DNA from 3 places in the Staphylococcus coagulans genome. Region 1 is predicted to be linked to each of the others. Evidence: riboswitches for the same ligand, from Rfam matches in the RefSeq annotation. Region 1 holds a riboswitch; each other region holds the start of a gene.
The links. A riboswitch is a leader RNA that binds a small molecule or an ion and turns the genes downstream of it on or off. The one in region 1 is predicted to bind S-adenosylmethionine.

Region 1 (13,427 bases):
GTACAGACTTCCAAGCGCGTCGTGCTAATATCCGTTTTAAACGTGATAAAGATGCAAAACCTGAATATGTTCATACATTGAACGGTTCTGGTCTAGCAGTAGGTCGTACATTTGCGGCTATTGTTGAAAACTACCAAAATGAAGACGGTACGATTACTGTACCAGAAGCGTTAGTGCCATTCATGGGCGGTCAAACTGTGATTGAGCCAAAGTAAATATAACATGATTGAATACGCATCTTTAGGGTAAATATTCTAGAGATGCGTATTTTTTAAGGAGGTATTTTAATGGCACATTTTAAAGTTGATCCAGCACATAGTCACGTGGGATTTGCAATTCAACATATGATGGTTAATACATTGAAAGGTCAATTTCATGACTATCAATTTGAGATTGAAGGCGATTTAGACGAGCCGACATCTTTACAAGCAAAAGGAACAATTCAAGTGAACTCTATCGATACGTATGTAAGAGATCGAGATGACCATTTGCAAAGCGAAGACTTTTTTGATGCAAAACAATACCCAGAAATTAAGTTTACAACAAAAACGATTGAGCCAGCGGGAGATCACTACAAAGCACAAGTTGAAGTGACGTTTAAAGGCCATACTCAAAATGAGGAATTTGAGCTTTATGTCAATGGTTCAGGTAAAAACCCTCTAAGTGGCGATACAAATGCTGGGTTTACGTTAAAAGGTGAACTTAACCGCGAAGACTACGGCCTTACTTATAATGCACCTTTAGAAACAGGCGGTGTCTTTATAGGTAAAAATGTTAAAATCGAACTTAACCTTGAAACAGTTGTAGAAGAATAATTAAGATTATCGTTTTATTAATGATATAAAATTAGAGTTAGCGTTTAAGATATACGTCTTTATATTTGCTAGAGCGGGACAACGAAATCAAAATGGTTTCTGTCTCGCTCTATTTTTGAGCATGTAAATAGATAAAATGATATTATAACTACTTTTACAACAGTTAAAAAGTCTGAAAATTTTATTTTTTTAAGCACCTTTGTTAAGCCTTTTTAATACAATCGTTAGACTTCGGACACTATGACGTTAGACTAACCTAATAGAGAATTTGATAATCTTGTATTATAATAAGATTAATTTTTTTAGAAGGGATGTGTCATGGTGTCGCATACAACTTTTAAGCAAGGCGTACAAGAATGTATTCCAACTTTGTTAGGCTATGCAGGGATAGGATTTTCCTTTGGTGTGGTCGGTGTTGCTTCTGGTTTTGGTTTACTCGAAATCGTAATGTTATCGATGCTTGTTTATGCCGGAGCTGCTCAGTTTATTATTGTCGCTTTAATGGTTGTTCATACACCAGTTTGGATTATTGTACTGACAACGTTAATCGTAAATAGTCGCATGTTCCTATTGAGTATGACATTAGCAAATAATTTTAAGCAGGAAAGCTTACTTCATAGAGTGGGGGTAGGCGCGCTACTCACTGATGAGACTTTTGCTGTGGCCATTACGCCTCATTCAAAAGATCTTACCATAACGCGCAATTGGATGTATGGACTAAATTTAACAGCCTACTTATTTTGGATTTTTGTCTCTATTTTAGGGGCGTTACTTGGAAACTTTTTTAAAAATCCAGATGCATTTGGTTTAGATTATGCCATTATAGCGATGTTTGTATTTTTAACGATTGCACAATTTGAAGGTATCACCAAGTCAAAGATGCGTACTTATTTGTTATTGATGCTTATTGTCATTGTTATGATGCTATCGCTAAGTATGGTCATGTCTTCCTATTTAGCAATTTTATTCGCGTCTACGATCACTGCGGCAATAGGGATGGTGATTGACCGATGACGCTTTATATCTTATTGGCGATTATAGGTTCGGGAATTGTCACTTTACTTTTACGTATTACACCACTTTTGATGATTTCTCGTGTACAGCTTTCTGATAAAGTTTTAAAATGGCTCACTTTCATTCCAATCACACTTTTCACAGCTTTAGTCATGGATGGTTTAATCCAGCAACATAAAGGTGTGATGGGTTATACATTAAACTGGAACTTTGCCTTAGCCCTTATTCCCACTGTCATTAGTGCTTTTTGGCTCAGAAGTTTAACAATAACAGTTATTGTAGGCATGATAAGTGTCGCATTATTAAGAATAGCCGGATTATTCTAATAATCGTTTGCATGTCGATAATGAATGAGGTATGATAAAAAACAAAATTATACTTATTAAGAGAAGCTGAGGGATTTGGCCCTGTGACGCTTCAGCAACCACTTATTGATAAGTACGGTGCTACAACCAACCATTGCGGATGATAAGTTAACTAGATAGGCTTACAAAGGTTGTATTACCGTTATTGCGGAAATACAACCTTTTTTTGAATTTTAGAGGGAGGGCATACTAAAATGATGAATTATCGAGTTGACACATTAGAGTTAGGCGCTTTTACGACTGAATCTGGAGAAAAAATTGAAAATTTAAAGCTTCAATATGAATATGTAGGCTACCCAGGTCAACCTTTAGTACTTGTTTGTCATGCGTTGACAGGCAATCATTTAACATACGGAACAGAGGAAAATCCAGGGTGGTGGCGTGAGATTATTGACGGTGGTTACATGCCGCTTCATGATTATCAGTTTCTTACTTTTAATGTTATTGGTAGTCCATTCGGTTCTAGCTCACGTGTTACAGATCAAAATTTTCCTCAGCACCTTACAATGCGCGATATTGCCCGTGCGCTTGAAAAAGGAATTGAAGCTTTAGGTTTCCGTAAGATCAATGTACTCATAGGCGGTTCTTTAGGCGGTATGCAAGCACTAGAGCTCCTCTATCGTCATAAATTTGAAGTGGAAAAAGCAGTGATTCTTGCGGCGACTGCAAAGACATCTTCGTATAGCCGTGCATTTAATGAAATTGCGAGACAAGCCATCCATTTAGCAGGTAAAGAAGGGTTAAGTATTGCGCGTCAACTCGGTTTCTTGACGTATCGTTCATCTAAAAGTTATGAAGCCCGTTTTACTCCTGACGAAGTTGTCACATATCAAAAATATCAAGGTGATAAATTTAAAGAACAATTTGACTTACAGTGTTATTTAACATTGCTCGACGTCTTGGATAGCCATGATATTTATAGAGGAAGAGAAAATGTGGACAAGGAGTATCAATCATTGAATACAAAAGTGCTGACACTTGGTTTTACCGATGATTTGTTGTACCCCGATGATCAAGTTGCTGCACTTGGTAAGCACTTTAAATACCATCGTCATTTTTTTGTGCCTGATAATGTTGGTCATGATGGCTTTTTGCTTAATTTTAATGACTGGGCGCCCTATTTATATCATTTCTTAAAAGTTTCGCGCTTTCGACGCTAACTTTAGACGATAATGTTATCTATTTGTTATAATTGCGTAAACTAGAAATACTAGACAATAAGCTGTATTTTAGGGATAATAGCTAAAATATAGCTTTTCTTTGCGTTTGAGGGGGATGTAAAGCTTTGTCATCTCATCAACACAAATTGTATTCATATTACAAAGCTTGTAAAATAGAAGTTATAGAATAAATTAGTTTGGAAGTGGCGTCTTTGTTTTCTAAAATTAAGCCTAAAGAAACCCTAATCGGCACAATAGCCTTATTAGCGGTGGCTTTAGTATTGCATTTTATGCCATGGTCAGTCGTGATTATCGCATGTTTTGCAACCTTACCAGGAATCATATTATGGTACCGTTCCATCCATTCTTTTGGATTGGCTACTTTAATTACGATATTAGTCTCAACATTAACAGGTGACTTGTTTGTAATGACCTTTATGATCATTCTATTAGCATTGAGTGCAGTGATTGCACAATTGCTTAAACAACGTGCCTCAAAAGAACATATTTTGTATGTCGCAACACTTGTGACGAGCATCATTACAATCGGAGCTATCATGATTTTGCAAGGTTTAAAACAATTACCTTATGCACAAGTGTTATTAGAACCTTATCAAAAAATCGTTAATCAAATGATTGAGATGCAAAATTTAGATCAACAGGCAAGAGAGGTTTTAAATAACTCTGTACATCAGTTGGCAGTTCAATTGCCAGCTATGATTGTTGTTACGATTGCAATTTATTTGATCGTTACGTTGATGATTATCTTTCCAATCTTACGTAAATTTAAAATTGCAACGCCTGTTTTTCGTCCATTATATTTATGGCAAATGAAACGTTCTTTATTTATTATTTACGCCATTGCGTTGTTGGTCAGTGTGACAACAGAACCTGCCACAACAATCAATAGTATCGGTATTAATTTTCAAATTGTATTAGGTTTCTTATTAGTCATTCAAGGTTTAAGTTTTATACATTACTTTACGACAATAAAACGAATGCCAGTTGCTGTGTCTGTCATCTTTATTGTGTTAGGTATTATTTTTTATCCAATGACACGTTTGATTGGTTTATTAGATCTTGGTTTAAATTTAAAAAGTATGATTAAAAACGATAAGAGGTGACAAACAAGATGAACCGTCATTCAATGAAGAAAGCACTGATTGTTCCGTTCCTTGTAATTACGATGACAGCATTGATTATTGTAGGTGTGTCCTTTTTCTTTAATCGCTTTTTGGCTTTTATAGCTGCTATCATTGTTTTTGTGATGCTCATCGTCAGTTTGTTCATTTTTAGACGGCTGTATCGCCGCTTTGATCGTTATTTAGATGATTTGAGTGGAAAGGTGTCGCTCGCAAGTGATAGAGCTGCCAAAACGATGCCTATGGGGTTAATCGTATTGGATGAAAATGATCGGATAGAATGGGTCAACCCTTTTATGACCGAACGTTTTGATCGCAATGTGATTTCGGATCCCATTAATGAAATCTATCCTAATATTTTAAAACAGCTTGAAAAAGCAAAAGAGATAGAGATGCAAGATGGCGCATACCATTATCGCGTGAAGTATTCAGAAGATGAAGGGATTTTGTATTTCTTGGATTCAACTGAAGAAGCTGAAATACAACAAGCTTACGATGATCAACAGCCAATTATTGCAACGTTGTTTTTGGATAACTATGATGAGTTAACGCAAAATATGAATGATACACAACGTTCAGAAATCAACTCTATGGTCACTCGTGTGATTAGTCGATGGGCACAGGAACACGATGTCTTTTTCAAAAGATACAGTTCCGATCAATTTATTGCCTATATGAATCGTCGTATTTTACGAGACATTGAAGATACGAAATTTGATATTTTGAGCCAGCTTCGTGAAAAAAGTGTGGGTTATCGCGCACAATTGACACTCAGTATTGGTATTGGGGAAGGCTCTGAAAATTTAATTGACCTTGGAGAATTGTCACAATCTGGTCTAGATTTGGCTTTAGGTCGTGGTGGAGATCAAGTTGCGATTAAAAATATGAACGGGAATGTTCGTTTCTATGGCGGTAAGACTGACCCGATGGAAAAACGGACACGTGTAAGAGCGCGCGTCATTTCTCACGCATTAAAAGATATATTATTAGAAGGCGACAAAGTGATTGTAATGGGTCATAAGCGCCCGGACTTAGATGCCATCGGTGCAGCAATCGGTGTGACACGCTTTGCAATGATGAATAATCTTGATGCCTATATTGTGTTAAATGATTCCGACATCGATCCAACACTTCGCCGTGTGATGGATGAAATTGATGAAAAACCAGAATTAAAAGAACGTTTTATCACATCTGATGATGCGTGGAATATGATGACGTCTAGAACGACTTTAGTCATCGTAGATACGCATAAACCAGAGATGGTGATTGATGAAAATATTTTAAATAAAGCTAATCGTAAAGTCGTAATTGACCACCATCGTCGTGGTGAAAGCTTTATTTCCAATCCTTTACTTATTTATATGGAACCTTACGCAAGTTCGACAGCAGAACTTGTTACAGAGTTACTCGAGTATCAACCGACAGAACAGCGTTTGACGCGACTCGAATCCACAGTGATGTATGCAGGTATTATTGTCGATACACGTAACTTTACATTGCGTACAGGGTCACGTACTTTCGATGCTGCGAGCTATTTACGGGCGCACGGTGCAGACACGATATTAACGCAACATTTCTTAAAAGATGACATAGAAACGTATATCAATCGTTCAGAGTTGATTCGTACTGTGAAACTACAAGAAAATGGCATTGCGATTGCACATGGCTCGGATCAAAAAATTTATCATCCAGTTACAGTTGCACAGGCAGCGGATGAACTGTTAAGTTTAGATGGAGTAGAAGCATCCTATGTTGTAGCAAGACGCGAGGAAAACTTAATTGGTATGTCAGCGCGCTCACTTGGTGAATTCAATGTTCAATTGACGATGGAAGCACTCGGTGGCGGTGGTCATTTAACCAATGCAGCAACACAACTTGAAGGTGTGACTGTAGAGGAAGCCATTGAAAAATTACAACATGTGATCAACGAACAAATGGATAGGAGTGACGAATCATGAAAGTAATTTTCACACAAGATGTTAAAGGTAAAGGTAAGCAAGGAGAAGTTAAAGAGGTGCCAGTTGGTTACGCGAACAACTTCTTAATTAAAAATGGCTATGCAGTAGAAGCAACACCTGGAAACCTTAAACAATTAGATCAAAAGAATAAACGTATCGAAAAAGACAAGCAACAAGAACTTGAAGATGCGAAAGCTTTAAAAGAAAAATTAAGTGAACTTGAAGTCGAAGTTAAAGCGAAATCAGGTGAAGGTGGCAAATTATTCGGTTCTATCAGTACGAAACAAATTGCTGAAGCACTTAAAGCGCAACATGATATTAAATTAGATAAACGAAAAATGGATCTACCTCAAGGTATTCACGCGTTAGGATATACAAATGTGCCAGTTAAACTTCATAAAGAAGTGGAAGGTACAATTCGTGTACACACTGTAGAGCAATAAGCATAGAAAAAGCTGGGACGACAGAGTCACCAGCTTTTTTATATCATATATCTTTATCACGGCATATAACGGACAACCATTGCCGGAATGTAAGGTTTATAATAGAATATGTTAAGATATGTAACAAATATGAGGAGGTCCTCGGCATGGATGAAATGTTTGAACACAATCGAATGCCACACAGTCATGAGGCAGAGCAGTCTGTCTTAGGTGCAATCTTTTTAGATCCAGAATTGATGTCATCGACACAAGAAGTGTTGTTGCCAGAATCTTTTTACCGTGGCGCACATCAACACATTTTCCGTGCCATGATGGGTTTAAACGAAGATGGACAAGATATAGATATTGTGACTGTCCTTGATCGACTAACACAAGAAGGTGTCGTGAATGAAGCGGGTGGACCACAATATCTCGCTGAAATTACAACCAATGTACCGACAACGCGTAATATTCAATATTATACGGATGTCGTTTTTAAAAATGCGATTAAACGTAAGTTGATTCATACAGCAGATAGTATTGCGAATGATGGCTATAACGATGAATTAGATTTAGATACCGTCTTAAACGATGCTGAACGTCGTATTCTAGAGCTCTCTTCTACACGTGAAAGTGATGGCTTCAAAGATATTCGTGACGTGTTGGGACAAGTTTATGACAATGCGGAACAGCTCGATCAGAATAGTGGTCAAACACCTGGGATTCCTACAGGATATCGCGATTTAGACCAAATGACGGCAGGATTCAACCGAAATGATTTAATTATTCTCGCAGCCCGGCCTTCTGTAGGTAAGACTGCCTTCGCTTTAAATATTGCGCAAAAAGTCGCGACACATGAAGACCAATATACAGTGGGCATTTTCTCGCTTGAAATGGGTGCAGACCAACTTGCGACACGTATGATTTGTAGTTCTGGTAATGTCGATTCCAATCGTTTGCGTACAGGGACAATGACTGAAGAAGACTGGAATCGATTTACTGTGGCAGTAGGTAAATTGTCACGAACTAAAATTTTTATCGATGATACGCCAGGGATTCGTATTACAGATATTCGTTCGAAATGCCGCCGTCTTAAACAAGAGCACGGTTTGGATATGATTGTAATCGATTATTTACAATTAATACAAGGCAGCGGTTCTCGTTCGTCAGATAACCGTCAACAAGAAGTTTCTGAGATTTCTCGAATGCTTAAAGCGATTGCACGTGAGTTAGAGTGTCCTGTGATTGCGTTGAGTCAGCTTTCACGTGGTGTAGAACAACGTCAAGATAAGCGACCAATGATGAGTGATATACGTGAATCAGGGTCAATTGAGCAAGATGCGGACATTGTCGCATTCTTATACCGTGATGATTATTATAATCGTGGCGACGGAGATGATGATGACGATGATGGTGGTTTTGAACCGCAAACGAATGATGAGAATGGAGAAATCGAAATCATCATTGCAAAACAACGTAACGGCCCCACTGGAACAGTCAAATTGCATTTCATGAAACAATACAATAAATTTACGGATATTGATTACGCCCACGCAGAGATGGGATAAAAAATATTTAGCTTAAAAACCGTACGAAAAACGATTTTTTGTTTTTAAAGTACGGTTTTTAGTTTGGTTTCTTTACTTATATTTATCGTAAGTTAGGATTTTAGAAATTGTATGAAATGGCATTCAATGCTTCTATTACGCGTGGTTCTAGGATTCACATTACTTTATATCATATGCTAGATGTCATTATCTGAATGACACGATAATGTTCGTTTTTTGATTTGCAATCATACTGTGATACTGGTAGAATACTCTTTGGTTAATTGAGAAAACTTGGAGGTGCTCTTATGTCATCAATCGTAGTTGTTGGGACACAGTGGGGAGACGAAGGAAAAGGTAAAATTACAGACTTTTTAGCGGAACAAGCAGATGTTATTACACGTTTTTCAGGCGGTAACAATGCAGGACATACCATTAAATTTGATGGTGAAACATACAAATTACATTTAGTACCATCTGGTATCTTTTATAAAGATAAACTTGCAGTGATTGGTAACGGTGTAGTAGTTGATCCTGTTGCTTTATTAAAAGAATTAGACGGTTTAAATGAAAGAGGTATTTCAACAGATAATTTACGCATCTCAAACCGCGCACACGTCATCCTACCTTATCACATTAAGCAAGATGAGCTTGAAGAAGCGCGTCGTGGTGATAATAAAATCGGTACGACTAAGAAAGGTATTGGCCCAGCATACGTAGATAAAGCACAAAGAATTGGAATTCGCGTTGCAGATTTATTAGATAGAGAAGTTTTCGAACAACGTTTAAAAGAAAATTTAGAATATAAAAATGATTATTTTCAAGGCATGTTTCGTCAATCTGCACCATCATTTGATGAAATCTTTGAGACATACTATCAAGCAGGTCAACGTCTTGCACCTTATGTGACAGACACTGCGAAAGTATTAGACGATGCATTTGTAGCTGATGAGCGCGTGCTTTTTGAAGGTGCGCAAGGGGTGATGTTAGACATCGATCACGGAACATATCCTTTTGTAACATCAAGTAACCCTGTAGCGGGTAACGTGACAGTTGGTGCTGGTGTAGGACCAACAAATGTATCAAAAGTAGTCGGCGTTTGTAAAGCATACACTTCACGTGTAGGTGATGGTCCATTCCCAACAGAATTATTTGATGAACAAGGACACCATATTCGTGAAATCGGTCGTGAATATGGGACAACAACAGGTCGTCCACGCCGTGTAGGTTGGTTTGACTCCGTTGTATTACGTCACTCTCGTCGTGTAAGTGGGATTACAGATTTATCAATTAACTCTATCGACGTCTTAACTGGCTTAGAAGAGGTTAAAATCTGTACAGCTTATGAATTAGATGGAAAAGAGATTACAGAATACCCAGCAAACTTAAACGACTTAAAACGTTGTAAACCTATCTTTGAAACATTACCAGGTTGGACTGAAGATATTACAGGTGTACGTAGTTTAGACGAATTACCACAAAATGCACGTCGTTACTTAGAGCGTATTTCAGAATTATGTAACGTCCATATTTCTATCTTCTCTGTAGGTCCTGACCGTAATCAAACGAATATCGTTGAAAAATTATGGTAAGTATTTAGACTTCGGTAAGTCTATCGGCGACACTCCGGTAAGACTGCCTCCTTATAAAATAGTCTATAAAAATCAATTATAAAAGCGACAAGCGATGGTCTTTAGAGGGGCCACTGCTTGTCGCTTTTTGTTTATTCATCTTTATAATGATCTTTAATATAAACTTTCGTCATCGCAATCCCGATCCAACTGATGAGAAGGACAGGTAAGATAACGATATTTAATAATGTGATATTCAGAGAATGTGTGTTGATCTTTAAGGTACTAATAAAAGCCATCGTCCCTTTGGATGTAATAATAAATTGATAAAGTGTAAAGAGTATGGTGGTCCATTGAATAAAATACTCTAAAATTTCAATTAACGTTTCGTTATAGGCATTCAATCGCATCATATAACGAACAAAGAAAAACTGTAAAAAACCACCAGCCAAAATAGAAATAACTAATATATTAAATATACTCCCTTTTTCATGTAATAGAAAAGCGAATAAGATATAAACAAGACCGCCCGCTATCGCAAGTGATAATAAAGCTGTGATCATAAGGACAAGACTGACACCACATGCCTTCACAAAGAGCCAGTCGTCTTTGTATGTCCCAGATATATAACCAATTAATAGAAATAAAACTAAAATAATGATGACATTGATGATAATCATTGCGATTCGACTAATCTCCTTCTCGTTTCTCGATGATTGCCATATGTAAATCGTGAACCATCGCAATCAAAGGACGAATAATCATTTGAATACTCCCAATTACAAATAAAACGGTACCCTCAAAGACAGTTGAATCAGAAAAGAAGAGAAAACTTCCTATTAAAAAGATAACGCCTAGTACGACATCATTGAGTTGGTACAATGCTTTATAAATGAGTGAACGGCTATTTTGACGTGTTTGTAATCCAAAAGAGATTTGTGATTTCTTTTTCTTCATCGTTAACCTCCTTTACCATTAACATTAATGAATATCACGTTTACGATGATTACCGCCACGAACTTCAGAAACATTACCTATAGATAAGAATGCGGTTTCATCAATGGCCATGACAATATCTTTTAATTTTGCTTCTTCTAATCGTGTAATGACACAGAAGATGACACGCTTATCTTCTCCCGTATAAGCGCCCTCTCCTTTTAAATATGTGACGCCACGACCGAGACGGGAGTTAATAGCTTCTCCTATTTCCTTATAAGCATCGCTAATAATCCATATTGATTTCGATTCGTCAAAACCAAGTAAGACAGTATCAATCATTTTAGAAGCGATAAAATAAGCTACAACACTGAATAAAGCACTCTCCCACGTAAAAACAAAGCCTGCAATACCAAATATGAAGAAATTAATAAACATTACGATTTCTCCAACTGAAAATGGTATTTTCGAATGAACTAAAATCGATAAAATTTCTGTACCGTCGAGGGATCCCCCATACCTTAAGACAATACCGACACCGATACCTAATACAGCTCCTCCAAAAATTGTTACTAAAAATTTATCATGTATGACAGGATCGATCGGATGCAAAACGATAGTGACAATAGATAAAACAGAAATCGCATATAAAGTTGAAATCGCAAAAGTTTTCCCTATTTGTTTATAACCTAAAAAGAAGAAAGGTAAATTCAGTATAAAAATGAATATCCCTAACTTGAGTCCTAATAAATGAGAAAGGATAATTGAAATCCCTACAATTCCCCCATCAAGCAAATGGTTTGGAACGAGAAAAAGTTCAAGTGCGACGCCCATTAATACTGCACCCAATGTCATAAAGAAAAACTTTTTAAAAAATTGAAGTTGCTTTTTTGGTTTTTCTTTCGTGTATGGAACGGCTGATTTTACTTGTTTTTCCATATGTTGCCCCCTTTTAAACATTATATGAAAAATTATACAAAAAAAATTCAAAAAAATCTTGTCAACTTGATTTCCTGATGCTATAATCAATCTTGTGTTTAAGAAAGGCTCCTTGGTCAAGCGGTTAAGACACCGCCCTTTCACGGCGGTAACACGGGTTCGAGTCCCGTAGGAGTCACCATGAAATATGGTCCCGTAGTGGAGCGGTTTAACACGCCTGCCTGTCACGCAGGAGATCGCGGGTTCGATTCCCGTCGGGACCGCTAAATCAGCCTAAAACAATAGTTTTAGCTCAAACGAAAGTCATTGAAGTTCATGAAAGTGAACGACAATGGCTTTTTTTCATAAATATATATCAAAAATGAGAACTTTTATAATGTGAGTGACGTGTTTTTTACTATAAAAGTGTATAGAAATGAGGAGGACGATTGCTGTGTTTAAAAAGGAAGTTCAACCTACTGAGAAAATTTTATTTATCAGTGGCTTAGCCATCGTGATTATAATGGGTATATTAGCATTATTGGATGTGGCACAATACAAAAATCATGTGGTATTCTTATTGAATATCGTTGGCTTATTATTGATGACACTCTCTGTCATGCGTATACAGAAAAAAGTTGGTATCTTTTGTGGCATCGTCATTGTTTTATTAATCTTAATTCATTTTATTTAATATAGAAGTTCATTATGCTCAGGCAGTGAAGTAGTCTCAAAAGAGGCTGAGACACTGCTTTTTTGTACATTTAAATGCAGGTCGTTGTCATCCGCATTCGTTTTATAGAAGCGAATAGTTAAATAGATAGAATTCACAAGACTTTAATGATACATTATAAGGTATAGGATTATGCCAGTTTGTAACGAATAATCATTGCAATTTTAAGAAATGGGGTCATGTTTTATGGCAAGAAAAGTGGTCGTAGTCGATGATGAGAAGCCAATTGCAGATATATTAGAATTCAACCTCAAAAAAGAGGGATATGACGTTTTTGTTGCTTATGATGGTAACGATGCGGTGGATTTGATTTATGAAAAAGAGCCGGACATTGTTTTATTGGATATTATGTTACCAGGACAAGACGGTATGGAAGTGTGTCGTGAAGTCCGCAAAAAATTTGATATGCCAATCATCATGTTGACTGCGAAAGATTCAGAAATCGATAAAGTGCTTGGTCTTGAATTGGGTGCAGACGATTATGTGACTAAACCATTTAGTACACGCGAATTGATTGCACGTGTAAAAGCCAATTTACGTCGCCATTATGCCCAACCGAGCCAAGAAAATCATATGCAAACAAATGAAATTACAATTAAAGATATTGTGATTTATCCAGATGCATATTCTATTAAAAAACGCGGTGAGGACATTGATTTAACACACCGTGAATTTGAGCTTTTTCATTATTTATCTAAACATATGGGACAAGTCATGACGCGTGAACATTTACTTCAAACGGTTTGGGGTTATGACTATTTTGGTGATGTGCGCACGGTTGACGTTACAATTCGTCGATTACGCGAAAAAATTGAAGATGATCCTTCACATCCAGACTATATCGTG
Region 2 (6,801 bases), 510 kb from region 1:
TGAATATACTCACTATAGCGTATCACTGCCTTTTTGAAAAGATGTGATGATTAAAAAACAAGTAAATGGGTAAAGATTGAAAGATACGTATTTAAGGGAGGAATCATTGATGTCAACAATTTATGAAACAACTGCAACCAATACAGGTGGTCGTAAAGGTCACGTACAAACAGACGATAAAAAATTGGAATTTGACCTAGCACCTCCTGATAACGCTAAAGAAAATGAAACAAACCCTGAACAACTTTTCGCAACAGGTTACGCTTCATGTTTCAACGGTGCTTTTGATTTAATCTTAAAACGAAACGGTTTTCGTAAAGCAGAACCCGTTGTCGATTTAACAGTTAAACTTCAAGAAGATCCTGACAGTGAAAGTCCTAAATTAGCCGTTGATATACGTGCTAAAGTTAAAAACATCTCACAAGAAGATGCTGAAAAATCACTAGAAGAAGCACATGCCTTTTGCCCTTATTCAAAAGCGACAAAAGGCAACATTGATGTAACACTTAATGTAGAAGTTGTTGAATAAATAAATCTAAATAAAAAAGCGATGGAACAACGGATTTGATTTTCGTGTTTCATCGCTTTTTATATTTCTAATTCATAGGCTAGATACTTTTGATCGTATGTCTTCATTTTAATCATAGCTTTGAACCTTATTTGCACTACCTTCTATCGCTAATCCCTCTTTGATTTTAAATCTTTTCACTATCAGTTGAGTCATCTCACCATAAGCCAAAAATTTAATTCTATTACATTTTAACGAGACAAAGCAATAAAATCATGTCCATTTATATATTAAATATATAAAATCTATAAAACCTAAAATAACATTGAAATTTTAAATGTTATTTACTATGATTGTAATTGAAGAAATTTTTTAAACAAGAAGCGGGAGGTTGCCTATGATTAAAATATTAACCGATAATGATGCCAGCCAATTTAAACAACTCATGACTGAAGCTTACCAGAATGATCCACTCACTTTTTTACACGAATTCAATACTCCTCCTGAAATTACAGATGAAGAAATCCACAATCTTCTCAACACTGAAAATCAAAATACAAATCTCGTTTTCGGTGCTTTTCAAGATGAAACGCTCGTTGGATTTTTACAACTTTACCATAGCCAGCACATCACTAAAAAACACAAAGCCTTTATCCAAAGTTTATATGTCACACCTCAATATCGCGATGAATCGTTAGCCCATCAATTAATCGATGCCTTTATTCAATATGCCAAAAATCACGGCATAGAAAATATTATGGTATCTGTTGCATCAAATAATATTACAGCTAAAGTATTCTTTGACAAAATTGGTTTCGAATTTTTAGGCTTAGAAGAAAAAGCCAGAAAAATCAACAACCATTATATCGAGGAACATTGGCTAATTTACTATACGTGTTAACACATAATCATCTTTTACTCCCTTTCAATCACAATTTATACGTTTTTCCTCAATACACATCATGACTACATTTACAAAGCCAAACTTGAATCATTCATCTCAAAAGCATTATACGAAATCATTATCGATAGTGCGCCATGAAAATAGAAAAAGCATGAATGAGACAGAAATTCTTTTATTTTCATACTCTCATTCATGCTTCTTTTAGTTATTCGTTTGTAGCTACGGTTAAACCAGGATGATTTGTCACTTTATGCTGTTTTAAAATATTATAATAAATGTGTTTAATTTTAGCTTCATTTACATTAGGTTTAGGGTTCTCATAATTTGTTGCTAAAACGACGATATAATGGTCATTAAAATATGTCGTAAAGGTTTGACCATAAAAAATACCATTAATTCGGTTATGGTCAGGATAAGTGTAAAAACCGTAACGATATTTTTCAGGATATCGTGTTGTCATTAACTCATGAAGATAGGGCTTTGTATCTTTTGATGGGAAAACTTTATTCATTTGAAGTTTTCTAACGAGCACCCCCATGTCATGTACTGACATATATAAATTACCTGCTCCATAATATTGATTCAAAAACATAGGCGGTTTAAATACTGGCGCATTTTTATTTAATTGATAGCCTTTCGCCATATCTTCTTTATAACGTGCATCATTGTAAAATGCGCTATGTTTAAGTTGGAAAGGATTGCCAAAATATTTATAGTAATTTTCTGCATAAGTATGATGCGTCACTTCTTCAATCACTTTTGCGAGTACGAGGTAGTTTGCATCATTATAGAAGTGTTTGTGATAATGCTTCGGATCCACGCCTCTTTTTTGAATTGAATCGACAGCCTCGTCTAAATTTAGAATATCTTTAGAACCTTTGTACTTGTATAGACCACTACGATGTAACATCAAGTCTTTCAACGTAATTTTCGGTGTCGTTTCAAAATGAGATAAATATCGATCCACGTCATCATTAATATTAATTTTGTCATCTAATTCTAGTTTTTTAACCATCATTCCTGTTAAAAACTTTTGAGCTGAACCAATCAAGTAAAGAGTATTTGGATTATTCGGTTTCCCGTTCTCTAAATCTTGAAATCCATAGCCTTTGTTCATCTTTAACTTACCATTTTCAAAAACAGCGATAGAACCGTTAAATTGCACATTTTTTAAATACTGGTCAATTTGGTTATAATTCAGATTCTTTTGATCAAGTACCGTTTTTAAGCGGGGAATATAATCCGTATTCTCAACGCTATTTTTCTTTTTCTCTTGCTGACTCGCTTGAAAATTTGTCAGTTCTTGTTCATGCTGCTTTTTAAAATAACGGTATAAACTCAAACTGCCTATTAATATGACTAATGCAACAAAACAAACGAATACGTTCACTAATAATGATTTATTTTTTTTATTCACTCTCGTTTTACTCCTCTTATAATCATTAGACAAGTTCCAGATTTAAACAGCATCGATTGCAGTCATGATAAGTCTGTCTCAATCTAAAACTTGGTATTCGGTCACTGTTCAATAAGAGAAAGTGAATATCTCCCCATCATTGAGCTAGGACTGGACAATATAGAGTTTACCATGAACATAATACTTTGCAAAAATATTTAATAATTTTATTGTCCACTATGATTATTTTACACATTTAAAGCTTTATAAATCCGAAGTATTCATGCTTAAAACACGATAAATTTTAAGGAAGCGCATCGAGTGAATAAACCTAACTTTATATACATTATTATTTCAAAGTATATGCAATAGCATTTTTATCTATTTAAAATAAAAAGGCTGAGACAATTTTTTTCTGCCTCAGCCTTAACCATTTAGTTTCTTGGTTCACCGTGTACAAGGATGCTACTTAATAAGTCAAACACTTTTTTGATAAAACCAAAAATGCCAGCCATTGTTTTCATCTCCTTTTTCTTTAATTACATTTTTATTGTAATGCTTATTTCTAAAAATTTGTTACTTTTTGCGTAAATGGTTTATTTCTATTCCTAAGTGTAATATGTTTTTCTTTATGTTTAATCGTTTAATATTATTTTTATAATAAATTGACTTTATTTTAAAAAATACAACACCATTGTTTAAAATCAGTGCATTGATCATTCTTTTCAAATTTAAGTATGAAGACTTTAACTTCTATTTCAGTTTTTACAATCTTTAATATTTAATATTCATAGTAATTTGATAAGTATAGTTGACTTTTTAAAAGACACCCGCTAAAATACAAAATATATTATTTTCAGAAAATTCATATAAAACTTATCTAGAGAAGCGGAGGGACTGGCCCTATGAAGTTTCGGCAACAGGCTATATGGTACTGTGCCAATTCCAGTAACTGATGCGCATCTTCGTATCGGTTAGAAGATAAGATTACATGGCAATACTTCTTATCTTTAAAGTAAAGAAGTATTGCTTTTTAATTTTTAGGGGGTCTATTTATGTCAAAGAAACAAATACATTTAAACGGTTTTGTCCAACAGTCTCCATCACCGCATTCCATAGGTTTATGGAAACACGAAAAAGATAAAGGGCATCTTCATGGAGATATCGAATATTGGACGCATCTTGCGCAAACACTCGAAAAAGGAAAGTTTGATGCCCTTTTTATGGCTGACGTTTTAGGGACTTATAGTGCCTATGAAAATTCTCATAGGGCTGCCACAAAATATGCAGTTCAATTTCCTGCTTACGATCCGATTGCAGCGATTTCAGCAATGGCAGCAGTTACGAAGCACCTCGGTTTTGCACCTACCGTATCAACAACATATGCAAAGCCTTATCAATTAGCGCGACAACTCTCTACACTAGATCACTTATCTAAAGGACGAATCGGATGGAATGTCGTTACCTCTTATTTAGAAAGTGAGGCTGTCAACTTAGGTCTCACAGAGCGATTACCAAAAGAAACACGCTATGACCGAGCGGATGAATTTTTAGAAGTCACTTACAAATTATGGGAAAAGAGTTGGGATGACCATGCTATCGTCAGAGATATTGACAGCGATACATATACAGATCCTGATAAAGTCAACTTAATTCATCATAAAGGCAAGTTTTTCAATGTTCCAGGTCCTCACCTTGTTGATCCTTCACCACAACGAACACCTGTTATTTTTCAGGCAGGCGCTTCTTCACGAGGGCGTGATTTTGCAGCGAAACATGCAGAAGCTGTCTTTACGACACAACACTCTTTAGATGCTTGTAAAGCTTATGTCGAGGATGTAAGAGCACGCGCAGAAAAATTCGGGCGTGATAAAAACTCATTGTTATTTTTACCGCTTATTATGCCAATTATTGGAGAAACTGAAGAAGCAGCTGAAGAAAAACATCAAGCATTAGTTGAATTGGTCAGTTATGAAGGAACCGCTGCTTTATTGAGTGGACATACCGGTATTGATTTCTCTCAATACGATCCAGATCAATATCTAGAAAGCATTGAAACTGGTGCAATTCAGCATGCTATGGATATGTATACTAAAGACCCAAATCGCAAATGGACGTTGCGAGAAGCGATTAAATTTCATGGCTTAGGGACAGGTCCAGTCCGCTTCGTAGGCACACCTGAAAAGATTGCAGATCAACTGGAAGAGTGGATTCGTGTTGCTGATGTAGACGGATTTAATGTTGCACAAGCCTATTCTCCGGGCACACTTGAAGCGTTTGTTGAAAAAGTGGTTCCAGTCCTTCAAGAAAGAGGCATTTATCGACAAGATTATGAAGGAGAGACACTTCGAGAAAACCTATTTGGTCAAGGTGCAAAATACATTCGTGAAGATCATCCAGCACGTCAACTTTCAAATTAAAAAACTACTGTAATTTTATTTTATAAAGGGAGGGATTATATGAAAATTTCGGTCTCAAAGCTTGGATTTCCACCTTCATTGTTATGGGGCTACGTAGGTGTTTTAATATTTATGATGGGAGAAGGTTTAGAAGCCGCATGGATTAGTCCCTATCTTATTGACCATGGATTGACACTACAACAAGCTGCCTATGTCACTACCTGCTACGGTGTGACCATAGCCATTGCATCATGGTTTTCTGGTGTGTTAGTTGAAATGTTTGGACCACGAAAAGTGATGCTGACAGGTACAGTTATCTATATTATTGGACAAATATTATTTATTAGTTGGGCTTTACCTTCTGAACACTATTTTTTGATGATTATTACCTATAGTGTACGTGGATTTGGCTATCCTTTATTTGCATATGCTTTTCTCGTATGGATCACATATCGCTCACCTCAACACAAATTAGGAACCGCAGTCGGTTGGTTTTGGTTTGTATTTGTAGCAGGAATGTATGTTTTTGGTGCGTATTATTCATCTATTGCTATTAAAGTATTAGGGTATATTGGAACGTTATGGACTGCTTTAATTTGGGTCATTGTGGGTGCCTTGGGTTCTGTTGCAAAGTTGATTTGATAGTATAATTTAAACAAAAAGGAGTCTTCTGTATGAACTATTTCAGATATAAACAATTCGATAAAGATGTCATCACTGTAGCCGTTGGCTATTACCTAAGATACTCATTGAGTTATCGTGATATATCTGAAATATTAAGAGAACGTGGTGTCAATGTTCATCATTCAACAGTCTATCGTTGGGTTCAAGAATATGCACCGATTTTGTATCAGATTTGGAAGAAAAAGCATAAAAAAGCTTATTATAAATGGCGTGCCGATGAGACATATATCAAAATTAAGGGCAAATGGTGCTATTTATATCGTGCGATTGATGCAGACGGCCATACATTAGATATTTGGTTGCGTAAGCAACGAGATAATCATGCGGCATATGCGTTTATTAAGCGTCTTATCAAGCAATTTGGCAAACCCCAAATGATAATTACAGATCAAGCACCGTCAACGAAGGTCGCAATGTCTAAACTAATCAAAGATTTTAAGCTTAACCCGAACTGTCATTGTACCTCTAAATATTTAAATAATCTCATTGAACAAGATCATTGTCATATCAAAGTAAGGAAAATAAGTTATCAAACTATCAATACGGCAAAGAATACGATCAAAGGCATTGAATGTATTTACGGACTATATAAAAAGAACCGCAGATCTCTTCAAATCTACGGGTTTTCGCCATGCCGTGAAATTAGCATCATGCCAGCAAGTTAATACGAAGTATTATTTTAAACATGAGTCTAGAGATTTATTTTTTAGCTTTGCAACAGAACCAGAATGTTTCAGCGTCAACAAATAAATTTCATTTTTGAGAAATAAATTCGTAAAATGCGTTACAAATATGAGAATAAACTTATATAATAAGTCTGTAAAATACAAATAAGGAGAAAAAATATGACTAACTTCTCAGACAACCTTAGTAAATTAAGAAAATCACGTAACCTATCATTGAAAGAATT
Region 3 (13,427 bases), 520 kb from region 1:
AGATTTAAAAGATGAGGCAGATTTTCCAAAAGTAGAACGCAAAAATAGAGGAATATTAACAGAGTATATTTAGTCCAAAACGTTGTTTGGATTGGATCACCGAAAGCGTTCTATTAAACGCAACTCTAAGTAGATAAGGGATAACATATTTGTGTGCATAGATAAATAGAGGGGCTAGGACATCATCTCGTCCTAGCCCCTCAAATGATTAGCCTAAGCTTTCAGCTAAATAGTTTTCAACTTGTTCAGGTGATTTTGCATTAGCAGAGTGTAAGTGGTGTAATTTTTGGCCATCTTTAAAGATTAAAATACTTGGAATACCCATAACCTCGTATTCTTCCACTGCTTGATCAAGCTCATCACGATCAACAGAATACCAATCATATTGATTGTATTTTTCAATAATTGGATCAATCCACATATCCATCGCTTTACAGTCTGGACACCAACCAGCTTCAAATTTAATAATAACAGGTTGTTCGCTTTGGATGATTTGATTGAATGATTCCATGTTAGTAATGCGTTGCATCTAAAACATCTCCTTTATATCTATTACGTAACGACATTATAACGGATTTCATAGATGAAGTCATCTATGTGATTCATTGATAAACAAAGGCTAAGGTCGTGCATCTCCTAATATTTAACATTTTTGATATAGAGCATAAAGCAATGGAAGCAGATGGCGTCTTGTGAAACCATTCGATATTCCGCCCATCTATATATTCAATATAAAACAATATGGCAATGATTTTTTTGAAAAAAACAAGCATTTTAATTAATAATTTGATATATTAAAATTAATTGGAATAAGGAGGTCAAAGGCATGATCAAATTTTATCATTATCCAAATTGTACAACATGTAAAAAAGCAGCGAAATTTTTATCTGATCATGGGGTGAGCTATGAGCCTATCGATATTGTACAGCACACACCGACAGAAAAAGAGTTTCGTCAAATTATAGAAAAATCAGGCTTGGATATTAAAAAGTTCTTTAATACACATGGCGCAAAATACAGAGCGTTAAATCTTAAAGACAAACTAGAAAATATGAATGAAGACGAAAAAATAAGTTTACTTGCTTCTGATGGCATGTTAGTAAAGCGACCATTAGCAATCTTAGGTGATAAAGTGACAGTCGGCTTTAATGAAGAGGTCTATCGCAATACTTGGCTATCATAAAATAGTTGATAGAACCGTTCCAATATGTCATGATAAAATTGTAATTGTAAACATTATAGGAGGGGATTAACGTGGCAGTGCCAAGCGAATTAAAATATTCTAAAGAACACGAATGGGTAAAAGTTGAAGGTCAAACAGCGACAATTGGAATTACAGATTTTGCGCAAAGCGAATTAGGTGATATTGTCTTTGTAGAGCTTCCAGAAGCAGAAGATGAACTTACTGAAGGTGAAACTTTCGGAAGTGTGGAATCAGTTAAAACTGTTTCTGAATTGTATTCTCCTGTATCAGGAAAAGTCATCGAAGTGAATGAAGGTTTAGAAGACGAACCTGAAGCGGTTAACGAATCACCTTATGAAAAAGCTTGGATGGTAAAAGTTGAATTAAGCGATGAAAGCCAATTAGATGCATTATTAAGTGCAGCTGATTATGAACAAATGATTGGTGAATAATGCCCGCATAAAGACTCCTCGGTAATCTGATTATCAAGGAGTTTTTTGTACTCAAATATTTTTTAGAAGGTGAAGACCATGGCGATGATCAATAAGGTTATTGTTGTAGAAGGTAAATCTGATAAAAAACGTGTTCAAGAGGTGTTGTTAGAACCTGTCGAAATTATATGTACACATGGAACGATGGGAATTGAAAAATTAGACAATATGATTGAATATTTGTATGATAGACAGGTCTACATTTTGGTAGATTCAGATGCGGAAGGTCGAAAAATCCGCAAATGGTTTACAACTTATTTGAGTGAGCGCATCGATATTTTCATCGATACGAATTATAGTGAAGTGGCACGTTGTCCACGCGATTACCTCTCTAATGTATTACAACATTTTGGATTTAAAGTAAAAAAAGATTTTTATGTTAAAGGGAAGTATTCATATCATGAGTGTTTCAGAGCAATTGAACAATATATATAGAAATAAAGATGAAAACGTTCATCTCATATTTGGTTATACACCGATGTGTGGGACATGTAAAATGTCTGAAAGAATGTTAGATATTGCAAATGAGATGACACAATTACCTATTGTGAAAATAGATTTAAATTTTCATCCAGATTGGAGCCAAGCAAATGAAATACAGTCTGTGCCTGTGTTAATGATCATGCATTATGATCAAGAAGTAGAAAGGTTATATGCTTTTCAGTCTGTACCGTACTTGTTAGAAAAAATAAAAAAAGTAATTGACGCATGTTGATTACAATGATAAGATTAATATCAATTAAATAGTCAGAAAACTCTTATCCGGAGTGGTGGAGGGATGTGCCCTATGAAGCCCGGCAACCGTCTAGTATATAGAAATGGTGCCAATTCACATAAAGTAAAAATTTTACTTTTGAAGATGAGAGAAAAGCGATTTGTGTTAATGCTTTCTCTTTCATTTTTTAAAAGAGAAAGCATTTTTTATTTTGCAGATAAGAGGGGAAACACAAGGAGGAACAGTATGATTGAGCTTAAAAACATCGTTAAAAAGTACGAAAGTAAATCAAAATCTGTAACAGCTGTAGATCATGTTGACCTAAAGATAGAGAAGGGTTCAATCTATGGTATTATCGGATTTTCTGGTGCTGGTAAAAGTACTTTAATACGATTATTTAATTATCTAGAAACACCTACATCAGGCGATGTGATTATCGGCGGGGATAACATAGGACAGTTAAGTAAAGCAGATTTACGCAAAAAACGACAAAAAGTCAGTATGATTTTCCAACACTTTAATTTATTGTGGTCAAGAACGGTAATGGATAATATTATTTTCCCACTAGAAATTTCAGGAGTTGCAAAAAGTGAAGCAAAGCAGATAGCATTAGAGCTCGTTGAACGTGTTGGTTTAAAAGGGAGAGAGCATGCGTACCCTTCTGAATTATCAGGTGGTCAAAAACAACGTGTCGGCATTGCGCGCGCACTTGCCAATGATCCAGAAGTATTATTATGTGACGAAGCAACAAGTGCACTTGACCCTCAAACGACAGATGAAATATTAGACTTGCTTTTACAACTTAAAAAGGAAAAGAATTTAACGATTATTATTATTACACATGAGATGCACGTTATTCGTCGGATTTGTGATGAAGTATCTGTAATGGAAAATGGTCGTGTCATTGAGCAAGGTAAAGTTTCTGATATTTTTGAAAATCCACAGCACGCAGTGACACGCCGCTTTGTTCAAGAAGACTTGAAACCGAGTGATGAAAGTGATGAGCTTGTAGCGACATTTCCTCTAGCAAAAGATGATGTTTTGATTAAATTGACTTTTTCTGGCGATAATACAACACGTCCGATATTGTCTCATCTATCGCAAGAATATCATCTTTCAGCCAATATTTTAGAGGGTAATATTAAACAATCAAAAACGGGAACTATAGGCTATTTACTCGTTCACATTCAAGATGTCTCAAAAACAAATTTTGATGAAGTACAAGCGGACTTAGAGTCACAAAATATCGATGTAGAGGTGGTCAGTCATGGGTAAGAGTTTTAGCGAAATACTTCAAGAGATGATAACGATGCCGAATGTACGTTGGCCGGATGTTTGGGTAGCGACATATGAAACGCTATACATGACAATCATCTCAACAGCATTCTCATTTATTTTTGGGCTCATTTTAGGTGTGATTCTGTTTTTAACATCTAAAAGTAAATCTAAAGCAGGACGTATATTTTATAGTATTGTTTCTTTCATTGTGAATTTATTTAGAGCGATACCATTTATCATTTTGATTTTATTGTTAATTCCATTTACAAGTTTACTATTAGGTACAATCAGTGGTCCAACGGGTGCTTTACCTGCTTTAATCATTGGGGCATCTCCTTTCTACGGTCGACTCGTAGAAATTGCGCTTAAAGAGATTGATAAAGGCGTTATTGAAGCGGCGAAATCAATGGGAGCGACAACTTGGACAATCGTATTAAAAGTATTAATACCAGAATCACTACCAGCCTTAATTTCAGGTATTACTGTAACGGCGATTGCTTTAGTAGGATCTACTGCAGTGGCAGGTGTTATCGGTGCTGGTGGTTTAGGTAACTTGGCATACTTAACTGGATTTACGCGAAATCAAAACGACGTTATTTTAGTTTCAACCATTTTAATATTAATTTTGGTATTTATTATTCAATTCTTAGGGGATTGGATAACGAATAAAATAGATAAACGCTAATAATAGTGAAGAGGAGACTGTTTTAATGAAAAGATTTTTATCGATTATTGTTGTTCTTGTTGTTGCAGTTGCTTTAGCCGCATGTGGAAATGGTTCTGATAGTAAAAAAGAAGACAAAAAGATTGTTGTTGGTGCTTCACCTGCGCCACACGCTGAGATCTTAGAAGAAGCAAAGCCATTATTAAAAGATAAAGGTTATGATTTGGAAATTAAAACAATTAACGATTATACAACACCGAACAAGTTGTTAGATGCTGGCGAATTAGATGCAAACTTTTTCCAACACACACCTTATTTAGATACTGAGAAAAAAGACAAAGGTTATAAAATCGAATCTGCTGGTAATGTTCATTTAGAACCTATGGCGGTTTATTCAAAAAAATATAAAAGCTTAAAAGATTTACCAAAAGGAGCAGAAATTTTCGTTTCTAACAACCCAGCTGAACAAGGTCGTTTCTTAAAATTCTTCGTTGATGAAGGTTTAATTAAGATTAAAAAGGGTGTAAAAATCCAAGACGCAACATTTGATGATATTACTGAAAATAAGAAAGACATTAAATTCAACAGTAAACAATCTGCAGAATTCTTACCTAAAACATATCAAAATGGTGAAGGTGATGCGGTCATCATCAATTCAAACTTTGCAATCGAGCAAAAATTAAATCCACAAAAAGATTCTATTGCAGTTGAAAAAGGAAATAATAACCCATATGCAAACTTAATTGCTGTTAAAGAAGGGCATAAGGACGACAAGAAAATTAAAGCTTTAATGGAAGTATTACAATCTAAAGATATTAAAGACTTTATTAAAAAGAAATACGATGGTGCAGTTGAACCAGCGAAATAAATATCTTTGTGAAAACGTGTTTCAAATACTTGAACGCGTGTTAGCGAGATATGTATCAATGATTTGAACTTAATTTAATGCGTAGTACAAACGATTATCGACTATAAGTGTATGAAAGTGAATGTACTACGCATTTTTTATACCTATTCGCACTCAGAATCAAGCTGTTGTTATTTGAAAGGAGCATACATATGAAAAAATTAACGCTATTACTTACATCTATTGCAGTATTCGCACTTGTATTAACGGGCTGTGGACAAGATAAAACGAGTAAAGCAGATGACAAAAAAATAGTTGTCGCAGCAACACCAACACCCCACGGTGAAATTGCTAAAAAAGCTGGCGAAATTATGAAAAAGAAAGGTTACGATGTTCAAATTCGCGAAGTCAATGACTACAAAATCCCGAACAAGTTATTAGATAAAGGCGATGTCGATGCTAACTTATTTCAACACGTTCCTTACTTAAAAGAAGAGAAAAAATCACACGGCTACAAAATTGAAGAAGTTGGCAAAGTTTTAACAACTCCTATGGGCGTCTACAGTAAAAAACATAAAAGCTTAAAAGATTTACCTGATGGTGCGAAAATCTATATTTCTAATAACCCAGCAGAAGAAGGACGTTTCTTATCATTCTTCGTAAAAGCAGGATTAATTAAAATCAAAGACGGCGTTAAAATTGAAGATGCAAAATTGGATGATATTGTTGAAAATAAAAAGCATTTGAAATTTGATAACCAACAAGGGGCAGAGTTTTTACCTAAAACGTATAACAATAATGAAGGCGATGCGGTTATTATGAATTCAAACTATGCGATTGACAATGGTTTGAAACCACTTAAAGATTCTATCGCAGTCGAGGATGAATCGTCACCATTTGCGAATATTTTAGCTGTCAAAGAAGGCCATAAAAATGATAAGAAATATCAAGAGTTTCTAAAAGCCTTACAATCTGCTGAAGTGAGAGACTACATTAAAAAAGAATACGATGGTGCAGTGATTCCTGCAAAATAACATTGATAATTAAGGTGACAGTTTGAGAATTTCATCTCGTAATCGATAATACGGATTCAGTAATAGATTTCACCTTCTTTAATAAGAGACTTAAAGATTGTCATTGATAGGGAGAAAATGAAGCTTCTTCTAAGTGGAATCAATCAAAAATGTACCGAGTTTCTTCCTATTTAAATAAATAATAATTTTATAATAATCAATGAAAAGGCGGGACAATGAAATCAAATCGATTTCTGTCCCGCCTTTCTATATGATTTAGGCTTCATTAGTAAAGCGACCTAAAATAAAACTGATTATAAATCCTAAGAGAAGCGTGATTATCGATGCTAACCATGTAAGGCCCTGGTTAGGCAAACCAGGAAAGACTGAAAATAGTGAACCGATCACTAAACCAAGTATGGCTGCATAAGTGAGATAAGTGTAATGTTTTAACAAATACGTAATCACTTTACTTGCGATTAGAAACCCTACAACTATCCCCATACCTACCATTAAAATGACAGGTAAAGCTTCGAAATTGAAACGTACAATTTCAGAAATGGAATAAGTTACAGTACTGTATACACCGAATAATAATAATATAAATGATCCAGAAACCCCTGGTAATAACATCGCACTTGATGCACATACACCAGCAATAAAATATTTAATGAGCATTGGCAGGGACAAATCAATATAGCTAGGTGCAGCATGTGAAGTATCACCTTTAAAAAATGCCATCAATGCAAGTGCTATAATAGCCACTCCCATAATAACCCAATGCTGGATTTTGTATGTTTTTTTGTAATGTGAAATACGCAATAGAAATGGAATAATCCCTAAAATTAATCCAAAAAAGAAAAACATCGTCGGTACTAAGTGTGTTGCTAACAGATAATTGATAACGCTACTTAAAATGCCGATTGCCAAAGCCATTCCGATAATAATAGGTAATAAAAACAAGATACTTTTTTTGAAATGCTTTGAAAAAACACCACTTACAGAAGCGATAAAATCATCGTAAATGCCTAGGAGTAATGCGATTGTGCCGCCACTTACGCCGGGAATTAGATCACTAATGCCCATCGCAAAACCTCTAGGTATATTTGAAATCTTAAATTTCGACATGATTCTATTCCTTTCCTTAGTTTATCGTTACATCATACCACATTATAACTGATTTCAATCCTATGTCATCTATAATATGTGTCAAAAATGACGAATGAGAACAGGAGGGATGTGATTATCAATAACTTTTCTAAAAAGGATTCTGGTTTGCTTTCTTAAGATGTCTTGTAATATAACCCGAAACGGTTTATAATTCCCATCATTTCCGTTATAATTAGCAATTAGAGACCAAAGAAAACTTTTTGACGTTACATTAAAATTATTATAAACTAAACTATGGAATCTAACATTATTTTGGAGGGAATATTAATGCCATCAACATTAGAAATTAAAGACTTACATGTGTCTATTGAAGATAAAGAGATATTAAAAGGTGTCAATTTAACGATCAATACTGGGGAAATTCACGCGATCATGGGGCCAAATGGTACTGGGAAATCTACTTTATCATCAGCAATTATGGGGCATCCGTCATATGAAGTGACGAAAGGTGAAGTATTATTAGATGGGGTCAATGTTTTAGAATTAGGCGTAGATGAACGCGCTAAAGCGGGTCTATTCTTAGCAATGCAATACCCATCAGAAATCACAGGTGTTTCAAATGCAGACTTCATGCGTTCAGCTATGAATGCACAACGCGAAGAAGGTAACGAAATTAACTTAATGCAATTTATTAAGCAACTTGATAAACAAATGGATTTCTTAGACATGGATAAAGATATGGCACAACGCTACTTAAACGAAGGATTCTCAGGTGGTGAGAAAAAACGTAACGAGATTTTACAATTAATGATGTTACAACCTAAGTTTGCTATTCTTGATGAGATTGACTCAGGTCTTGATATTGACGCTTTGAAAGTCGTATCAAAAGGAATTAACGAAATGCGTGGCGATGAATTTGGTGCGTTAATCATTACACACTACCAACGTTTATTAAATTACATTACACCGGATCACGTTCACGTTATGTATAATGGTATCGTTGTAAAATCTGGCGGTTCTGAATTAGCGAAACGTCTTGAAGAAGAAGGTTACGAGTGGGTTAAAGAAGAATACGAAACAGCCATTTCAAATCAATAATCATCATAGGAGGAAATAATTATGACTACTGAAACATTAAATATTTCTGAAGCACAACTTGTTGATTATTCCCAATCTCAAAACGAACCTTCTTGGATGACAGAGTTAAGAAAAGAAGCGTTTAGACAAGCTGAATCTTTGGAAATGCCAAAACCTGATAAAACGAAATTAAATAAATGGGATTTTGATTCATTCAAACAGCATGAAACACAAGGTGCTGTGTTCCATGATTTAAAGGAATTACCAAGTGAAATTGACCGTATTATCAACGTTGAAAACACAGAAAATCTTGTGATTCAACATAACAATACATCTGCATATACAAAAGTTAATGACAAAGCACTTCAAGATGGTGTAATCATTGAGCATATAAGCGAAGCGTTAATCAATCATAGTGAATTAGTTCAAAAGTATTTTATGAAAGATGCTGTTACGGTAGATGAACACCGCTTAACTGCTTTGCACACTGCTTTAATGAATGGCGGAATTTTTGTATACGTTCCTAAAAATGTCGTTGTTGAACATCCAATTCAATATGTTGTACTTCATGACGATGAAAATGCGAGCATCTTTAATCACGTTCTTTTAGTGACTGAAGAGAGTGCCGAAGTGACTTACGTTGAGAATTATCTATCAACTGCAAGTGGAGAAGGAAATCAATTAAATATTGTTTCTGAAGTCATCGCAGGTGCCAATTCTAACATTTCATATGGTTCTGTAGACTTCTTAGATAAAGGTTTCACTGGACATATTATCCGTCGTGGTGTGACAGAAGCAGATGCAACAATTAAGTGGTCTTTAGGTTTAATGAATGAAGGCGATCAAATCATCGACAACACAACAAACTTAATTGGTGACCGTTCAACTTCTGAACTGAAGTCAGTTGTAGTCGGACGTGGCGATCAAACAATTAACTTAACATCAAGAATTGTACAATATGGTAAAGAAACCGATGGCTACATCTTAAAACATGGTGTAATGAAAGAAAATGCCTCATCCATTTTCAATGGCATTGGACATATTAAACATGGCGGTTCAGGTTCTGCTGCTAACCAAGAATCACGTGTGTTAATGTTATCTGAGCATGCACGTGGGGATGCGAACCCTATTCTACTTATTGATGAAGACGATGTAGAAGCAGGACACGCGGCATCTGTTGGGCGTGTTGACCCTGAGCAACTTTACTATTTAATGAGTCGTGGTATTTCACAACGTGAAGCAGAACGTCTTGTCATTCACGGATTCTTAGATCCAGTGGTACGTGAATTACCTATTGAGGATGTACAGCGTCAATTACGAGAAGTTATCGAATTAAAAATAGGCAAATAATACAATTCTAGAAAGGTCTGTGATTGTAGTGGCCGATACAAAATTAGATGTAGAAGCAATTATCAAAGACTTTCCCATTTTAGACCAAAAAGTCAATGGCAAACGTCTTGCATATTTGGATTCAACAGCAACAAGTCAAAAGCCTAAGCAAGTGATTGATACATTACGTGACTATTACGAGCGATATAATTCTAATGTTCATCGTGGTGTGCATACGTTAGGCTCACTTGCAACAGATGGTTATGAAGGTGCACGCGAAACGGTGCGTCGTTTTATACATGCTAAACACTTTGAAGAAATTATTTTCACACGTGGAACAACAGCTTCTATAAACATGATTGCACATAGTTATGGTGATGCAAATGTGGGACAAGGTGATGAAATCGTTGTAACCCAAATGGAACATCATGCGAATTTAGTGCCTTGGCAACAGCTTGCACACCGTAAAGGAGCGAAACTCAAATTCATACCGATGTCAGAAGATGGCACATTATCCATTGAAGCGGTTAAAGAGACCATCACCGATCAAACTAAAATTGTGGCTATTGCGCATGTTTCAAATGTTTTAGGTACAATTAATGATATTAATGCAATTGCTGAAATAGCACATGCACATGGTGCCATTATTTCAGTGGACGGTGCACAATCTGTACCGCATATGAAGGTAGATGTCCAAGATTTAAACGTTGATTTTTATAGTTTTAGTGGCCACAAAATGCTTGGACCTACAGGTATCGGCGTTTTATATGGTAAACGTGAACTATTAAATGAAATGGAACCGACAGAGTTCGGTGGAGATATGATTGATTTTGTTGGTTTGTATGAAAGTACATGGACAGATTTACCTACAAAATTTGAAGCGGGAACGCCTCTGATTGCACAAGCGATTGGTTTACAAGCAGCTATTGAGTACATTGAATCTATTGGATTTGATGCTATTCATGCGCATGAGCAAGTACTGACGCAATATGCTTACGAACAAATGTCTCAAATCGAAGGTATCGATATCTATGGCCCAGCTAAAGACAATCGTGCGGGCATTATCACCTTCAATCTCAAGGATGTTCATCCTCACGATGTGGCAACTGCTCTAGATACTGAAGGTGTTGCAGTTCGTGCAGGCCATCATTGTGCACAGCCGTTAATGAAATGGCTCAATGTATCATCAACAGCGCGAGCAAGTTTTTATATCTATAATACAAAAGAAGATGTGGATCAACTTGTCGAAGGATTGAAACAAACGAAGGAGTTTTTCTCATATGAATTTTAATAACCTAGACCAATTATATCGTTCAGTTATTATGGATCATTATAAAAATCCTCGTAATAAAGGTGTAATCGAGGATGGTACGATGACAGTGGACATGAATAACCCAACATGTGGTGACCGTATTCGTCTCACATTTGATATCGTCGATGGCATCATTAAAGATGCGAAATTCGAAGGTGAAGGTTGTTCGATTTCAATGTCGAGTGCGTCAATGATGACTGAAGCGATTAAAGGGCATAGTTTAAAAGAAGCAATGCAAATGAGCCAAGAATTCACAAAAATGATGCTTGGTGAAGATTATGAGATTACTGAAGATATGGGAGATATCGAAGCATTACAAGGTGTTTCTCAATTTCCAGCACGAATTAAATGTGCCACACTCGCATGGAAGGCACTTGAAAAGGGTACAGTTGAAAAAGAAGGTAAAAGTGAAGAATAACACTTAAATGGTGTATACGAGGAAACGTATTTCAAAATAGAGAATTGGGTAGTCAAAGGGTACTCATGTATTAATTAAGAAATAGGAGTGATGATTGATGGCTAAAAAAGCACCTGATGTAGGCGATTATAAATATGGCTTCCATGATGAAGACGTATCAATTTTTAGATCAGAGCGTGGTTTGACAGAAAATATTGTACGCGAAATTTCAAGAATGAAAGATGAACCTGAATGGATGTTAGACTTTCGTTTGAAAGCTTTAAAGTTATTCTATAAAATGCCGATGCCTCAATGGGGTGGAGATTTATCAGAATTAGACTTTGATGACATTACGTATTATGTCAAACCTTCAGAACGTTCAGAGCGTTCTTGGGATGAAGTGCCAGAAGAAATTAAACGTACGTTTGATAAATTAGGTATCCCAGAGGCAGAACAAAAATATTTAGCAGGTGTGTCTGCACAATATGAATCTGAAGTCGTTTACCATAATATGGAAAAAGAACTAGAAGAAAAAGGTATTATCTTCAAAGATACAGATACTGCACTTAAAGAGAATGAAGACTTGTTTAAAGAGTATTTCGCATCTGTTATCCCTGCTGGTGACAATAAGTTTGCCGCTTTAAACTCAGCTGTATGGTCAGGTGGTTCATTCATCTACGTGCCTAAAAATATTCAATTAGATACACCTTTACAAGCATACTTCCGTATTAACTCAGAAAATATGGGACAATTTGAGCGTACACTCATTATTGCTGATGAAGGTGCCTCTGTTAACTATGTTGAAGGATGTACAGCACCAGTGTATACGACAAACTCTCTACACTCAGCGGTTGTAGAAATTATCGTCCACAAAGATGCACACGTACGTTATACAACAATCCAAAACTGGGCTAACAATGTTTATAACTTAGTTACTAAACGTACGTTCGTTCATGAAAATGGTAACATGGAATGGGTCGACGGGAACTTAGGATCTAAGTTGACAATGAAATATCCTGCTTGTGTATTATTAGGTGAAGGTGCTAAAGGTAGCACGCTTTCTATCGCTTTTGCAGGTCAAGGTCAAGTCCAAGATGCAGGTGCAAAAATGATTCATAAAGCACCGAACACATCTTCTACAATTGTGTCAAAATCAATTTCTAAAGATGGCGGTAAAGTGGTTTATCGCGGCATCGTTCACTTTGGACGTAAAGCGAAAGGTGCACGTTCTAATATCGAATGTGATACTTTAATCCTTGATAACGAGTCAACTTCTGACACAATTCCTTACAACGAAATTTTCAACGATAATATCTCACTTGAACATGAGGCAAAAGTTTCTAAAGTTTCTGAAGAGCAATTGTTCTATCTCATGTCACGTGGTATTTCTGAAGAAGAAGCAACAGAAATGATCGTTATGGGATTCATTGAACCATTCACAAAAGAATTACCAATGGAATATGCCGTTGAAATGAACCGATTAATCAAATTTGAAATGGAAGGCTCTATTGGATAGAGTGCCTCTTCGTTAAAATGGTATTTACTGATTAAAGGATAGTCTCACGTTAGAGACTATCCTTTTTTAATAGCTATCATTTATATATTGTATAATATTGGGCTAAATGCTATGCTTGTAAAAATATGTATAATAGGAGGTACTTATGTCAAATCTTACAATAAGGCGACAGAAAATAAGATATCAAGATTTTATATTATTTCCACTTTTTGTTTTGATTCAATATTTTTCTCCTATATTAGCTGAGCAATACTTGCCAAATATGTTATCTACGGTGATGAATTATCATTTAACCCCTGAAATGCAGGCACTATTATTCAATATTATTATGTTTACAGCACAACTGATTATTATTCTACTCTTCATTTTTTTAAAAAGAGATTCAATTTTCAAACAGTTTCAACAAAGGTGGATGGAATTACGTTTTTATATTAAGAAAATCATTTTTGTTTACATCATTTGGAGTGCTTTTATTTTGATTTATCAAAAAGTAGC

Region 2: another riboswitch for S-adenosylmethionine. It lies ahead of KM149_RS09640 (LLM class flavin-dependent oxidoreductase); the one in region 1 lies ahead of metX (homoserine O-acetyltransferase MetX).
Region 3: another riboswitch for S-adenosylmethionine. It lies ahead of KM149_RS09580 (methionine ABC transporter ATP-binding protein); the one in region 1 lies ahead of metX (homoserine O-acetyltransferase MetX).

What each region holds. Positions count from the first base shown of each region.
Region 1 is NZ_CP092966.1:42,841-56,267, forward strand. It holds gene serS (serine--tRNA ligase) at 1-215, shown strand, start outside; gene KM149_RS00210 (YceI family protein) at 288-815, shown strand; gene KM149_RS00215 (AzlC family ABC transporter permease) at 1,134-1,829, shown strand; gene KM149_RS00220 (AzlD domain-containing protein) at 1,826-2,155, shown strand; SAM riboswitch class I at 2,206-2,304, shown strand; gene metX (homoserine O-acetyltransferase MetX) at 2,389-3,354, shown strand; gene KM149_RS00230 (DUF2232 domain-containing protein) at 3,558-4,478, shown strand; gene KM149_RS00235 (DHH family phosphoesterase) at 4,487-6,454, shown strand; gene rplI (50S ribosomal protein L9) at 6,451-6,897, shown strand; gene dnaB (replicative DNA helicase) at 7,044-8,444, shown strand; gene KM149_RS00250 (adenylosuccinate synthase) at 8,732-10,015, shown strand; gene KM149_RS00255 (SA1002 family membrane protein) at 10,147-10,674, opposite strand; gene KM149_RS00260 (YrhK family protein) at 10,685-10,951, opposite strand; gene KM149_RS00265 (YitT family protein) at 10,976-11,869, opposite strand; tRNA gene KM149_RS00270 (tRNA-Glu) at 11,976-12,050, shown strand; tRNA gene KM149_RS00275 (tRNA-Asp) at 12,059-12,132, shown strand; gene KM149_RS00280 (hypothetical protein) at 12,303-12,542, shown strand; gene yycF (response regulator YycF) at 12,768-13,427, shown strand, end outside.
Region 2 is NZ_CP092966.1:2,023,859-2,030,659, forward strand. It holds gene KM149_RS09625 (organic hydroperoxide resistance protein) at 110-529, shown strand; gene KM149_RS09630 (GNAT family N-acetyltransferase) at 906-1,409, shown strand; gene KM149_RS09635 (serine hydrolase domain-containing protein) at 1,618-2,829, opposite strand; SAM riboswitch class I at 3,682-3,796, shown strand; gene KM149_RS09640 (LLM class flavin-dependent oxidoreductase) at 3,864-5,228, shown strand; gene KM149_RS09645 (MFS transporter) at 5,268-5,849, shown strand; gene KM149_RS09650 (IS6 family transposase) at 5,882-6,556, shown strand; gene KM149_RS09655 (helix-turn-helix domain-containing protein) at 6,737-6,801, shown strand, end outside.
Region 3 is NZ_CP092966.1:2,008,115-2,021,541, reverse strand. It holds gene KM149_RS09610 (nitroreductase family protein) at 1-73, shown strand, start outside; gene KM149_RS09605 (thioredoxin family protein) at 209-529, opposite strand; gene KM149_RS09600 (arsenate reductase family protein) at 827-1,183, shown strand; gene gcvH (glycine cleavage system protein GcvH) at 1,255-1,635, shown strand; gene KM149_RS09590 (toprim domain-containing protein) at 1,714-2,109, shown strand; gene KM149_RS09585 (thioredoxin family protein) at 2,075-2,389, shown strand; SAM riboswitch class I at 2,430-2,540, shown strand; gene KM149_RS09580 (methionine ABC transporter ATP-binding protein) at 2,636-3,664, shown strand; gene KM149_RS09575 (methionine ABC transporter permease) at 3,657-4,352, shown strand; gene KM149_RS09570 (MetQ/NlpA family ABC transporter substrate-binding protein) at 4,378-5,199, shown strand; gene KM149_RS09565 (MetQ/NlpA family ABC transporter substrate-binding protein) at 5,391-6,212, shown strand; gene popT (polyprenyl-phosphate transporter PopT) at 6,468-7,319, opposite strand; gene sufC (Fe-S cluster assembly ATPase SufC) at 7,629-8,399, shown strand; gene sufD (Fe-S cluster assembly protein SufD) at 8,421-9,728, shown strand; gene KM149_RS09545 (cysteine desulfurase) at 9,757-10,998, shown strand; gene sufU (Fe-S cluster assembly sulfur transfer protein SufU) at 10,988-11,437, shown strand; gene sufB (Fe-S cluster assembly protein SufB) at 11,535-12,932, shown strand; gene KM149_RS09530 (CPBP family intramembrane glutamic endopeptidase) at 13,078-13,427, shown strand, end outside.